DNA from 3 places in the Aquipuribacter sp. SD81 genome. Region 2 is predicted to be linked to each of the others. Evidence: riboswitches for the same ligand, from Rfam matches in the RefSeq annotation. Region 2 holds a riboswitch; each other region holds the start of a gene.
The links. A riboswitch is a leader RNA that binds a small molecule or an ion and turns the genes downstream of it on or off. The one in region 2 is predicted to bind S-adenosylmethionine.

Region 1: linked by a shared signal. The riboswitch ahead of WAA21_RS16515 (bifunctional o-acetylhomoserine/o-acetylserine sulfhydrylase) and the one ahead of WAA21_RS07210 (ABC transporter ATP-binding protein) in region 2 are both predicted to bind S-adenosylmethionine.
Region 3: linked by a shared signal. The riboswitch ahead of WAA21_RS09325 (O-acetylhomoserine aminocarboxypropyltransferase/cysteine synthase family protein) and the one ahead of WAA21_RS07210 (ABC transporter ATP-binding protein) in region 2 are both predicted to bind S-adenosylmethionine.

What each region holds. Positions count from the first base shown of each region.
Region 1 covers NZ_JBBAYJ010000035.1:551-4,501, forward strand. Annotated here, with positions in the region: gene WAA21_RS16505 (RNA polymerase sigma factor) at 175-930, shown strand; gene WAA21_RS16510 (hypothetical protein) at 915-1,427, shown strand; SAM riboswitch class IV at 1,510-1,622, shown strand; gene WAA21_RS16515 (bifunctional o-acetylhomoserine/o-acetylserine sulfhydrylase) at 1,761-3,077, shown strand; gene metX (homoserine O-acetyltransferase MetX) at 3,083-3,951, shown strand, end outside.
Region 2 covers NZ_JBBAYJ010000009.1:68,409-72,359, reverse strand. Annotated here, with positions in the region: gene WAA21_RS07215 (aliphatic sulfonate ABC transporter substrate-binding protein) at 1-1,066, opposite strand, end outside; gene WAA21_RS07210 (ABC transporter ATP-binding protein) at 1,063-1,935, opposite strand; SAM riboswitch class I at 2,146-2,238, opposite strand; gene WAA21_RS07205 (Uma2 family endonuclease) at 2,313-2,864, opposite strand; gene WAA21_RS07200 (polyprenyl synthetase family protein) at 3,060-3,951, opposite strand, start outside.
Region 3 covers NZ_JBBAYJ010000012.1:99,759-103,709, forward strand. Annotated here, with positions in the region: gene WAA21_RS09320 (LLM class flavin-dependent oxidoreductase) at 1-262, opposite strand, end outside; gene WAA21_RS09325 (O-acetylhomoserine aminocarboxypropyltransferase/cysteine synthase family protein) at 264-1,724, opposite strand; SAM riboswitch class I at 1,894-1,985, opposite strand; gene WAA21_RS09330 (trypsin-like serine protease) at 2,180-2,998, shown strand; gene WAA21_RS09335 (MMPL family transporter) at 3,134-3,951, shown strand, end outside.

The DNA.
Region 1 (3,951 bases), on a different contig from region 2:
GGTCGGGCACCGGCTGTATCAGGGTCGTCGTCGGGTGCTCCTGCCACCCGGGACACCGCACGACGGTCGCGGCGGTCCCTGGTCGACGGCGCCCCGCCGGGTCTAGCGTTCCGGCGCAGGCAGGGACGGCGCCCCGGCGACGGGCGCGGGACCGGACGGACGGAGGCGACGAGCGTGGTCGAGACACCGAGCACCCGACCGACCTCGGCGAGGGTGGGAGCTCCGGGGACGGCACCGGACGACCTCACGGTCGTCCTCGTCCCGGAGCAGTCGACGACCGCGCGGGCCGACGGGACGACCGAGGGCGGCACCGGCGCAGGTGCCGCGTCCGCGGACCGCGGGGACGCGGCGTCGGGGTCCCGGCACCGCCTCGCCGACCAGGCCGCCGGGCTGCTGCGCGCGTGGTGCCGGGGCGAGCCGGGCGCGTGCGACGAGCTCGTCGCCCTCCTCACCCCGCTGCTGTGGCACACCGCACGGGCCTACCGCCTGGACGGCGACGTCGCCGAGGACGTCGTCCAGAACGCGTGGCTGGCCCTGTCCCGCCGCCGCGACCACCTGCGCGACCCCCAGGCGGTGCTCGCGTGGCTGCTCGTCACCGTGCGCCGCGACGCGGCCCGGGCCGCCGCAGCCGCCCGGCGGGCCGTCGAGGACCCCGAGCCCGTGCTGCTCGCCGCGCCCGACCCGCGACCCGGACCGGCCGCGCAGGTGGAGGACGACGACCGGGCGCGACGGCTGTGGTCGGCGGTCGCGACGCTGTCCGACCGCTGCCAGCGCCTGCTGCGGGTCATCGCCTTCTCGGACCGGCCGGACTACGCCGCGCTCTCGGTCGACCTCGCGATGCCGGTGGGCAGCATCGGGCCGACGCGCGGACGCTGCCTGAAGAAGCTGCGGGAGCAGCTGGGGGAGGAGTCGACATGGGCGACGACGTGAGCCCGCCGGCCGGCCCGGGCGGGCGGGAGGACGCCGACCTCTTGGTCGGTCTGCGCGACATGTGGGAGCGCCTCGACCCGCCGCCGCCGGGCCTCGCCGGGCGCGTCCGCTTCGCGCTGGAGGTCGAGCACCTCACCCGCGACCTCGACGTGGAGCTCATGCGGCTGCAGCAGGAGAGCCTCGTCGGCGCGGGCGGCCGCGGCGACGACGTCCGGACCGTCACCTTCGGCAGCCGGACGCTCACGGTCATGCTCGCCATCAGCGACGTCGACGGGGGCTTCCGCGTCGACGGCTGGGTCGCCCCGGGTGGTCGCCGGTCCGTCGAGGTCCGGACGTCGGAGGGCTCGACGCAGCAGCAGTGCGACGAGACCGGCCGCTTCACCCTCGAGCGGGTCCCGCCCGGGCACCTGCAGCTGGTCCTCGCCAGCACCGGGTCCGACGGGGCCGACGGCGGCCGCGTCGCCACGGGGGTCGTGACGCCCGCCCTCACCCTCTGAGGCGGCGGGGACGGCACCTGCCGTCCCGTCCCGCGATACGGCAGGTGGCTCGCGCGGGCGCGTGTGCCGTACCCTCGCGGCAGGTCATGAGCACCAGCGTCAAGCCCCGGCTCGCTGGTCGGCAACCCTCCTCCGCGGTGGGGTGCCCCGGGTGAGGACCAGGCCGTCACGGACCGGTGGCGGCAAGCGCGGGCCCGTGCGGCCCCGGGTTCGTGGGAGGTCCGCATGACGAGCTGTCCCGGCTGAGCGCCGCCCTCGTCCCCGCCCCACCCACCCCCGAACCGTCACGCGCCGCCGCCGGAGGACCCGCGGCCGCGCGAGTGAGGAGCACCCGTGAGCAGCTCGTGGTCCTTCGAGACCCGCCAGATCCACGCCGGCCAGAGCCCGGACAGCGCCACCGGCGCCCGCGCCCTGCCGATCTACGCCACGACGTCGTACGTCTTCGACAGCGCGAGCCACGCCGAGAACCTCTTCGCGCTGAAGGAGTTCGGCAACATCTACACGCGCATCATGAACCCCACGCAGGACGCCGTGGAGCAGCGCGTGGCCAGCCTCGAGGGCGGCGCGGCGGCCCTGCTGCTCGCCAGCGGGCAGGCCGCGGAGACCACCGCCCTGCTCAACCTCGCCGAGGCGGGCGGGCACGTCGTGTCCAGCCCGCGGCTGTACGGCGGCACGTACAACCTCTTCCACTACACGTTCCCGAAGATGGGCATCGAGGTGTCCTTCGTCGAGGACCCGGACGACCTCGACAGCTGGCGCGCCGCGGTGCGCCCGAACACGAAGGCGTTCTTCGGCGAGACGATCTCCAACCCCTACCAGGACGTGCTCGACATCGAGGGCGTCGCGGCCGTCGCGCACGACGCGGGCGTGCCGCTGGTGGTCGACAACACCGTCGCGACGCCGTACCTCATCCGGCCGCTGGAGTGGGGCGCGGACGTCGTCGTGCACTCGGCGACGAAGTTCCTCGGCGGGCACGGCGCCGCCATCGCCGGTGTGATCGTCGACGGCGGGCGCTTCGACTACGCCGCCGACCCGGAGCGCTTCCCGCAGTTCAACACGCCCGACCCCAGCTACAACGGGCTCGTCTACGCCCGCGACCTCGGTGTCGGCAGCGCGCTGGGGGCGAACCTCGCCTACGTCCTCAAGGCGCGTGTGCAGCTGCTGCGCGACATCGGCGCCGCCGTGAGCCCGTTCAACGCGTTCCTCGTCGCGCAGGGCCTGGAGACCCTCAGCCTGCGCATGGAGCGGCACGTCGACAACGCCCGCGCCGTCGCGGAGTGGCTCGAGGCCCGTGACGAGGTCGAGCGGGTCGCCTACGCGTCGCTGCCCAGCAGCCCCTTCCACGAGCGCGCCGCGAAGTACGCCCCGCGCGGGTCCGGCTCCGTCCTCGCCTTCGAGGTCGCCGGCGGCGTCGAGGCCGGCCGCCGCTTCGTGGAGGCGCTGGAGCTGCACAGCCACGTCGCCAACATCGGCGACGTCCGCAGCCTCGTCATCCACCCCGCCTCCACCACGCACAGCCAGCTGAGCGTGGAGGAGCAGCGTGCGAGCGGCGTGACTCCCGGTCTCGTCCGGCTGTCGGTCGGCCTCGAGCACCTCGACGACATCCTCGCCGACCTCGAGGCGGGCTTCCGCGCGGCGAAGGGCGCCTGAGGACGGTGGCGGCCTGGCAGGACGGGGACCCGGTCGGCGCACGGCGCTTCCTCGACGTCGGGACGGTCGACCTGGAGCACGGCGGCACGCTGCCTGGCGTCCGGGTCGCCTACGAGACGTGGGGCGAGCCCCGGCTCGACGCCGGCGGCCACGTGAGCAACGCGGTCCTCGTCCTGCACGCCCTCACCGGCGACTCCCACGTCGTCGGTCCCGCCGGCCCGGGGCACGCCTCGCCCGGCTGGTGGGAGGGCGTCGTCGGTCCCGGGCTCGCGGTCGACACCGACCGCTGGTTCGTCGTGGCGCCCAACGTGCTCGGGGGCTGCCAGGGCACGACCGGCCCCGCCACGCCCGCCCCGGACGGACGGCCGTGGGGCAGCCGGTTCCCCGCCGTGTCCGTGCGCGACCAGGTGGCGGTCGAGGCCCGGCTCGCCGACCACCTGCGCGTGCGGACGTGGGCGCTCGTGGTCGGCGGCTCCATGGGCGGGATGCGGGCCGTGGAGTGGGCGGTCGGGCTGCCCGGGCGGGTCGAGCGGCTCGCGGTCCTCGCGAGCACGGCCGCCGCCTCCGGCGACCAGATCGCGTGGGCGGCGCCGCAGCTGGCGGCCGTCACCGGCGACCCGGCGTGGCGCGGCGGGGACTACCACGACGGTCCCGACGCCGGTCCGGTCACCGGACTGGGGGTCGCGCGGCGCATCGCCCACGCCACCTACCGGTCCCGCTGGGAGCTCGACACCCGCTTCGGCCGCGACGCGCAGCCCGGCGAGGACCCGCTGACCGGCGGCCGCTACGCGGTGGAGTCCTACCTCGACCACCAGGCCGGCAAGCTCGCGCGGCGCTTCGACGCCGGCAGCTACGTCGTCCTCACCCGGGCGAT
Region 2 (3,951 bases):
CCGTCCCGGCCGACTCGACGGCCGCGGTCGCGGGCTCCGGCGCGAAGAGCTCCTCGAGCGCCGTCTCCGCGTCCTCCTGGCTGCCGACCTGACCGCCGTCGACGACGATAGGCACGATCCGCTCGAGCACCGCGCGGAGGTCCTCACCGGGCACCGGGTCGATGTCGAGGTTGGTGCGCTCGTCGAGCACCTGCGCGGCGATCTCCGGCTCGATCTCGGCGGCGGTCGCGAGGATCTCGACAGCCTCCTCCGGGTTGTCCTGGATCCACTGCCGCGCGCGCTCGTACTGCGTGAGGACGAGCTCGACGGCCTCCGGGTGCTCGGTCAGGAAGTCCTCGCGCACGTTGAGCACGCTGTAGGAGTTGCGGCTCGGCTCCCGCACGACGAGCTCGGCGCCCTCGTTCGCCACGGTGTCGGCCATGATCGGGTCGAGCCCCGCCCACGCGTCGACCTCGCCGCGGTTGAGGGCGAGGCGGCCGTCGGCGTGCGGCAGGTCGACGATCTGCACGTCGTCGGTCGTGAGTCCCGCGGAGTCGAGCGTCTGCAGGAGGAAGAAGTACGGGTCGGTCCCGGACAGCGCCGCGATGGTGCGGCCCTCGAGGTCCTCGGCGCTCGTGATGTCGGAGTCGGGCCCGACGACGATCGCCGACCACTCCGGCTGCGCGAGGACGTCGACGGTGCGCAGCGGGGAGCCGTTGGCCCGGGCGAGCAGCGCCGCGGCGCCGGCGGTGGAGTTGAAGTCGACGACGTCGCCGCGCAGCAGCTCGTTGGCGGGGGCGGACCCGGCGGAGAACTCCCACGTGACCTCGACGTCGTCGCCGACGGCCTCCTCGACCCAGCCCTGCTCCTTGAGCACGAGGCTCGCCGGGTTGTACGTCGCCCAGTCCAGGCGGATCTCGTCGACACCGAGGTCGCCGCCCGCGGCGGCGCTCGCGCCACCGCCGGCCGCGCCCGTGGCGTCGTCGTCGGCGTCGGCGCCGCCCTCCGAACCGGAGCCGCAGGCCGCGAGCACGAGGGCGGTCGCGGCGGCGAGGGCGAGGGTGGGGACGGACGTGCGGCGGCTCATCGGGTGTGCTCCTGTCGGGTCCGGGAACCCTGCTCGTGGTGCGGGGAGGTGGACGCGCCGGCGTCGGAGACGCCGACGAGGGACAGCAGGCGCGACCGGAGGCGTGCGGCGGCGGCGAGCTGCTCGGGGTCGGTGGTGTCGCGCGGGCGGGGCAGGTCGACCGGCACGTACGTGGCGTGCCCGGTGCCGGCGCGCCCGAGCACCGTGATGTGGTCGGCGAGCCGGACGGCCTCGTCGACGTCGTGGGTGACGAGCACGACGGTCGTGCCGTCGGCGTGGACGAGCTCGTCGACGAGGCCCTGCATGGTGAGACGGGTGAGGGCGTCGAGCGCGGCGAAGGGCTCGTCGAGCAGCAGGACGCCCGGCCGGGCGAGCAGCGCCCGGGCGAGCGCGGTGCGCTGGGCCATGCCGCCGCTGACGGAGGCGGGCCGGTAGTCGCCGTAGCCGTCGAGGTGCACCCGGTGCAGGAGCTCGTCGACCTCCTCGCGCGACCCGGCGCCCGGCTCGTGCCGGCGGCGGCGGGTGGCACCGAGAGCGACGTTGCCGCGCAGGTCGAGCCACGGCAGCAGCCGCGGCTGCTGGAAGACGACGGCGACGCGCTCGTCGCCCTCGACGATGTCGCTGCTGCCGCTGCCGTCGGCCCCGCCGAGGCGCGCGGTGCCGCGGGTGGGCGGGGTCAGGCCGGCGAGGACGCGCAGCAGGGTCGACTTGCCGCACCCGGACGGCCCGAGCACGGCGTGGACCTCACCGGCGGGCACGTGCAGGTCGAGGCCGTCGAGGACCGGCCCCTTGCCGAAGTCGACGGTGAGGTCGCGGACGTCGACGGGCAGCGAGGTGGTCCGCGCCGGGGATGGCGTGGTGCTGGTCATGGGGGTGCTCCGGAGGTCGCGGCGCCGGGACGGCGCAGGAGGGCCGGCCCGCGCGCAGCGCGGGTCGACGGGGGCCGGGGGTGTGCGCCGAGCGGGAGGCTCAGCGCAGCGGCATTCGCCGCGGACACGCCGCGGCGGTGCGGCGGCACAGGTCCACGGCGCGACGCGCGACCAGGAGCGGGGTGGTGCCGGGGCAGTACCTCACAGGATCCTCCATCGGTCCTGGCGGTAGCACCCGCACCCGTTGCCGGGGGGTTGCTGCGACGTCGACGAGCCAGGTCTCTCGGTCGCTCTGGATGGCTGGTGAGAGAGTAGCCCCCGCCGTCCCGACTCGCGAAACCGGACGTCCGAGGGCTGGGACGGCCGTCTCGCTCCGGTCAGCGGCGGCCGAGCGCGCCGGGCCGGACCGTCACCGGGAAGGGCCGCTCGAGGCGGACCTCGTCGTCGCCCGCGACGCGCGCGGTCTCGACGTAGCGGCCGTCGACCAGGTCGAGCACGAGCAGCGACGGCTCGGCCGGGTCGACGACCCAGTACGACGCCACGCCGGAGTCCTCGTACAGGCCGCGCTTGAGCAGCAGGTCCTTGCTGCGGGTGCTGGGCGACAGCACCTCCACCGCGAGGAGCAGCGGCCGCTGCACGTCCACCGGTCCGACGTCCTCGCTGCGGACCACGAGCAGGTCCGGCTGGAGGGACCGGACCCGGCTCGGCCGGTAGTCGAGGGGGGCGACGAACACCTCCGTACCCGGCACCTCCGCCTGGCGCAGCACCATCAGCAGGTCGACGACCACGCGCTGGTGGGCGGGCACGGGAGCGGGCGTCACGAGGAGCACCCCGTCCGCGAGCTCGTACTGCAGGCCGTCGTCGGGCAGCCGGTCGAGGTCGTCGACCGTCCAATCCCCCTCACGCGGCATCACGGTCACAGCAGCCATGGTCCTCCCCTCGACGGCCATGTCACCAGCCCGACCCACGACGGACGACGGCGTGCGCCCCCGTCCACAGGCCCGCTGCCCGGCCACGACGACACACGCGACGGCGGGACGGTGCACCGACGGTCGGCGGGAGCTGTCCGGTGTGTCGCCGTGGCCGCAGGCAGGCGACGTCGCGCCGTGACGGACGCGGGCGGCTCAGCCCGTGCGGTCGGCGAGCGCCTCGGCGACCGCGGCGAGGGCGTCGCGGGCCGGCAAGGCGGGCAGCGGCGCGAGGGCCTCGACGGCGCGGGCCGACCAGCGCCGCGCCTCGGTCCGCGCGTCGGCGGTCACGGGGTGCGCGCGCAGCCGGGCGACGACGTCGGCGAGCGCCTCGTCGTCGCCCAGGTCGCCGTCGAGGTCCGCGAGCAGCTCGGCCGACCCGGCGGGGGCGCTGCTGTCGGCGACCGCCCGGCGCAGCAGCAGCACCGGCAGCGTCGGCACGTGCTCGCGCAGGTCGGTGCCGGGCGTCTTGCCGGACTCCGCGCGCTCGGCGGCGAGGTCGAGGACGTCGTCGGCGAGCTGGAACGCGACGCCGACCTGCTCGCCGTACTCCACGAGCACGCGCACCTGCTCGGCGGGCAGCCCGGAGAACATGCCGCCGAAGCGGGCGGACGTCGCGATGAGCGAGCCCGTCTTGTCGCTCAGCACCTGCAGGTAGTGCGCGACCGGGTCCTCGCCGCGGCGCGGGCCGACGGTCTCCCGCATCTCCCCCAGCACGAGCCGCTCGAAGGTCCGCGCCTGGATGCTCACCGCCTCCGGCCCGAGCCCGGCGCCGATGACCGACGCGCGCGCGAAGAGCAGGTCGCCGGTGAGGATGGCGACGGTGTTGCCCCACACCTGCTGGGCGCTCGGCACCCCGCGACGCTCGGTCGCGGAGTCGATGACGTCGTCGTGGTACAGCGTCGCGAGGTGCGTGAGCTCGACGACGACCGCCGCGTCGACGACGAGCGGCCCGGGCGCGCCGAGCTGGGCCGCGAGCAGGCACAGCAGCGGCCGGGTGCGCTTGCCCCCCGCCCGCACGAGGTGGCCGGCGGCGTCGTCGGCGAGC
Region 3 (3,951 bases), on a different contig from region 2:
GGTACGGCGCGAGCAGGAGCGGGTCGTGCTTGGGACCCCCGTAGGCCTCGCGCACGCGCAGATGGAGCGTCTCGGGGCTGCCGAGGCTCAGCGCGTCCTCCATGACGACGAGGTCGAGGCCCGCCTGCTCCAGCTCGCGGACGGCCTGCTGGTACAGCCGCGGGTCGGTCCAGCGCCAGCCCCACCGCCAGTCCTCGCGGCCCCACCCCTGCGGGCCGAAGCCGCGGGAGAAGAACCAGCCGACGTGCTGCAGCCGCCCCACGTCAGGCGCCCGTCGCGGTCGCGCCGGTCACGCCGGTCGCGCCGTCGCCGGCGCGCACCGCGGCGAGGCCGCGCGCGAGGTCGTCGAGGAGGTCCTCGACGTCCTCGATCCCCACCGACAGCCGCAGCGTCCCGTCGTGGACCCCGGCCGCCGCGCGGTCGGCCGGCGAGCGGTGCGCGTGCGTGGTCGAGGCGGGGTGGAGCACGAGCGAGCGGACGTCGCCGAGGTGCGTCATGCGGCTGAGGAGCCGGACGGCGTCGACGAACCGGCGCGCGGCGGGCTCACCGCCCGCGAGCGTGACGGCGAAGACCGAGCCGGTGCCGCGCGGCAGGTAGCGCCGGGCCAGGTCGTGCGACGGGCTGGAGGCGAGCCCGGCGTGCGCGACGTGGGCGACCTCCGGCTGCGCCTCGAGCCAACGGGCGAGCACGAGGGCGTTGTCGGTCTGCTGCCGCACCCGCAGCGACAGCGTCTCCACGCCCTGCTGCAGCAGCCACGCGTTGAGGGGGGCGAGGGTCGGGCCGAGCCGGGCCGCGACGACGTGCCGGGCGTGCTCGACGTACGCGCGCCGGCCGTACCGCTGCACCCAGCTGCTCCCGCCGAGCAGCGCGCTGGGCGCGGTGAGGTGCTCCCACCGGTCCTCGCGCGCCGCCCAGTCGAAGCCGGTCCCGGTCACGACGACCCCGCCGAGGGTCGCGCCGTGCCCGGACAGGAACTTGCTCGCGGAGTGCACGACGACGTCGGCCCCGTGCTCCAGCGGCCGGAGCAGGTACGGCGTCGCGAGCGTGTTGTCGACGACGAACGGGACCCCGGCCGCGTGAGCGACGTCGGCGACGGCGCGCAGGTCCACGAGGTCGTTCGTGGGGTTGGGCACGGACTCGGCGAAGAACGCCCGCGTCGTGGGCCGGACGAGCCGGCGCCACGCCTCGGGGTCCGTGTGGTCGTCGACGAGGTCGACCTCGATGCCCAACCGCGCGAAGTTCTCGGTGAACAGCCCGCGCGAGCCCTCGTAGACGCTGCGCGCCGACAGCAGGTGGTCGCCGGCCCGCAGCAGCCCGAGCAGGGCGACGGTCACGGCGGCCTGCCCGCTGCCGACGACCACCGCGTCGGTCCCGCCCTCGAGCGCGGCGAGGCGCCGCTCGAGCGCCGCGCACGTCGGGTTCGCGACGCGGGAGTACGTGTAGCCCTCCTCGTCGCCGGCGAAGCGGGCGCGGGCCTGCTCGAAGTCGTCGAACACGAATCCCGCGCTCACGTGGACCGGCGCGACGCGGGCGCCGGTGAGGGCGTCGGGCTCGGCGCCGGCGTGGACCTGGCGGGTGGCGAACCCGCGCGGCGCCCACGGGTCGGACGGCGCCGTCTCGCTGCCGGACAGGGCCTCGTGGGTCGGGGCGCCGGTGGTCGGGGCCGTCAGGGGGTGGGCCGGTACGGGTGCGAGCACGTCGAACCAGGGGTCGGTCACGGTCATGGCGGGTCCTCGGGTGCTGGGGTCGCCGGCCGCGCGGCGCGGCGACGGGTGGTCGGGAGGCGAGGTCGGGCGTCAGGCCCGACAGGGCTCGCTCTCCCCGAGCACCACGAGGACACGGGTGCGGTACGACGTGCGGTGACCGACCGCCGAGCGGCGCTGCGTCATGACTCCTCCATCGGCCGTGGCGGGAGCACCTGCCCCCCGGGGGGGTGGTTGCTGCGGCGTCGACGAGCCACGTCTCTCGGCCGCTCTGGATGGTGTCGCCGAGTGTTCGGCAGGCGGCGCGGCCGTGTCAAGCAGCGGACGGGTCGTCCCGACGGGTGGACGCGGTCGGGACTCGCCCCGAACTCCGGGACGAGTCAGGCCTATCGGACGGTCGGTGGGCGTGGCTATGGTCCCGGCACGGCGGCGAGGGGCCACCGCCGGACCTCGATCCCGCCCCCGGAGGAGCACCCATGAAGCCTGTTCTCGCCGCCGCCGCGGCTCTCGTCCTCGGCGCCGCGGTCGCGGCGCCCGCGGCGGCCATCACCCGGGGCGGCAGCCTCGACGGCCAGGACCACCCCTACGTCGGCATCATGGTGTCGAGCACCTACGACGCCGACGGCGAGCTCGTGCCGCAGTCGCGGTGCAGCGGCTCTCTCATCTCCCCGACGGTGTACGTCACGGCCGGGCACTGCACGTTCGGGGCGGACTCCGTCGAGATCTGGTTCGAGACGACGCTCGAGCCCACGCCGGCCGACTTCGGCTACCCCTACGAGGGCGCGACGTCGGTGACCGGCACGCCGTACACGCACCCGGAGTACGACGACGCCGCGTTCTACCTGCACGACCTCGGCGTCGTCGTCCTCGACGAGCCCGTCGAGCTCGACCGCTACGCCGAGCTGCCGCAGGTCGGCGTCGTCGACACGCTGCCCAAGGGGCGCAACGGCGCCGTGGTCACGGCCGTCGGCTACGGGCTGCAGGCCGCGTCCAGCAACCCCGTGCAGCCGGAGCGCAACGTCGCCGAGCTCACCCGCTACCAGGCGGACCTCTTCGTCCTCAACACCCAGGGGGCGAACGGCGCCGGCACCGCGTCGGGCAACCAGTCGATCCTGCTGAGCGGCGACGCCAAGCACGGCGGTACGTGCTTCGGCGACTCCGGCGGCCCCGCGCTGGTCGGCGACACGCTCGTCTCGGTCAACTCCTACGGCCTCAACGGCAACTGCGCCGGTGTCGGCGGCATGTTCCGCATCGACCAGGAGCGGGAGCTCGGGTTCATCCGCGGCTTCCTGTGAGGCCGCACGGACGCACCCGCGCCTGACGGCGGGCCCGGCACCCGGCACGGGTGCCGGGCCCGCTGCGTGCGGACCGCTCGGTCGGGGTACTGCGGCGACAGGGGTCCGGACCGGGGCCCGTGCCCGGAGGTGACCATGACAGCGGGGACGGCGCGGGCGGCGGGGACGGCGGGGACGCCGCACCGCGCTCCGCCGCGCGGGGTCGGGGCCGCCGCGGCCCTCGTGGTCCGCGGCCGGTTCGCCGTCCTGCTCGGCTGGGTCGTGCTCACCGTCGCGGCCGTCGTCCTGCTCCCGCTGCCGGGCGGCACGGGGGTCGGCGACCTCGACGACTTCGCGCCCGACGGCAACCCCTACGTGTCGACCGAGGTGCGGTCGGCGCAGGCGTTCGGCTTCCCGCTGCTGTCGCGCGCCGTCGTCGTGCAGCGCGACCCCGACGGGCTGTCGCCGTACACGCAGGCAGCCGCCGTGCTGCGCGCGGCGTCGGTCGCCCAGGGCACCTACCCCGAGCCGGGCCCGCTGCTGGGGGCGCTGCCGCTGCTCAACACCGCCGGTCTCGTGCCGGGCGCCCGCGAGGAGGGCACGACGGCCCTCACCTACCTGCTCATGTCGCCCGAGACCGGCATCTTCGGGCAGACCCGGGCCGCGCAGCGCTACGCCGCCGGCGCACCGGACCCGCTCGACGCGACCGTCGGCGTGACCGGCACCTTCCCGGCGCGCGTCGCGCAGGACGCCGTCCTCGACCGGTCGCTGCGGGCGCTGGAGCTCACGGCACCGCTGGCGGTGTTCGGCGTGCTGGCGCTGAGCTTCCGCTCCCTCGTCGCGCCGCTGCTCGCGATCGGCACGGCGGTCCTCGCCTTCGTCCTCACGCTCCACGCGGCCGGGGCGCTCGGGGCGGTGCTCGACGTGCAGGTGCCCGCCGAGCTGCGCCCGCTGCTGCTCGCGCTGCTGCTCGG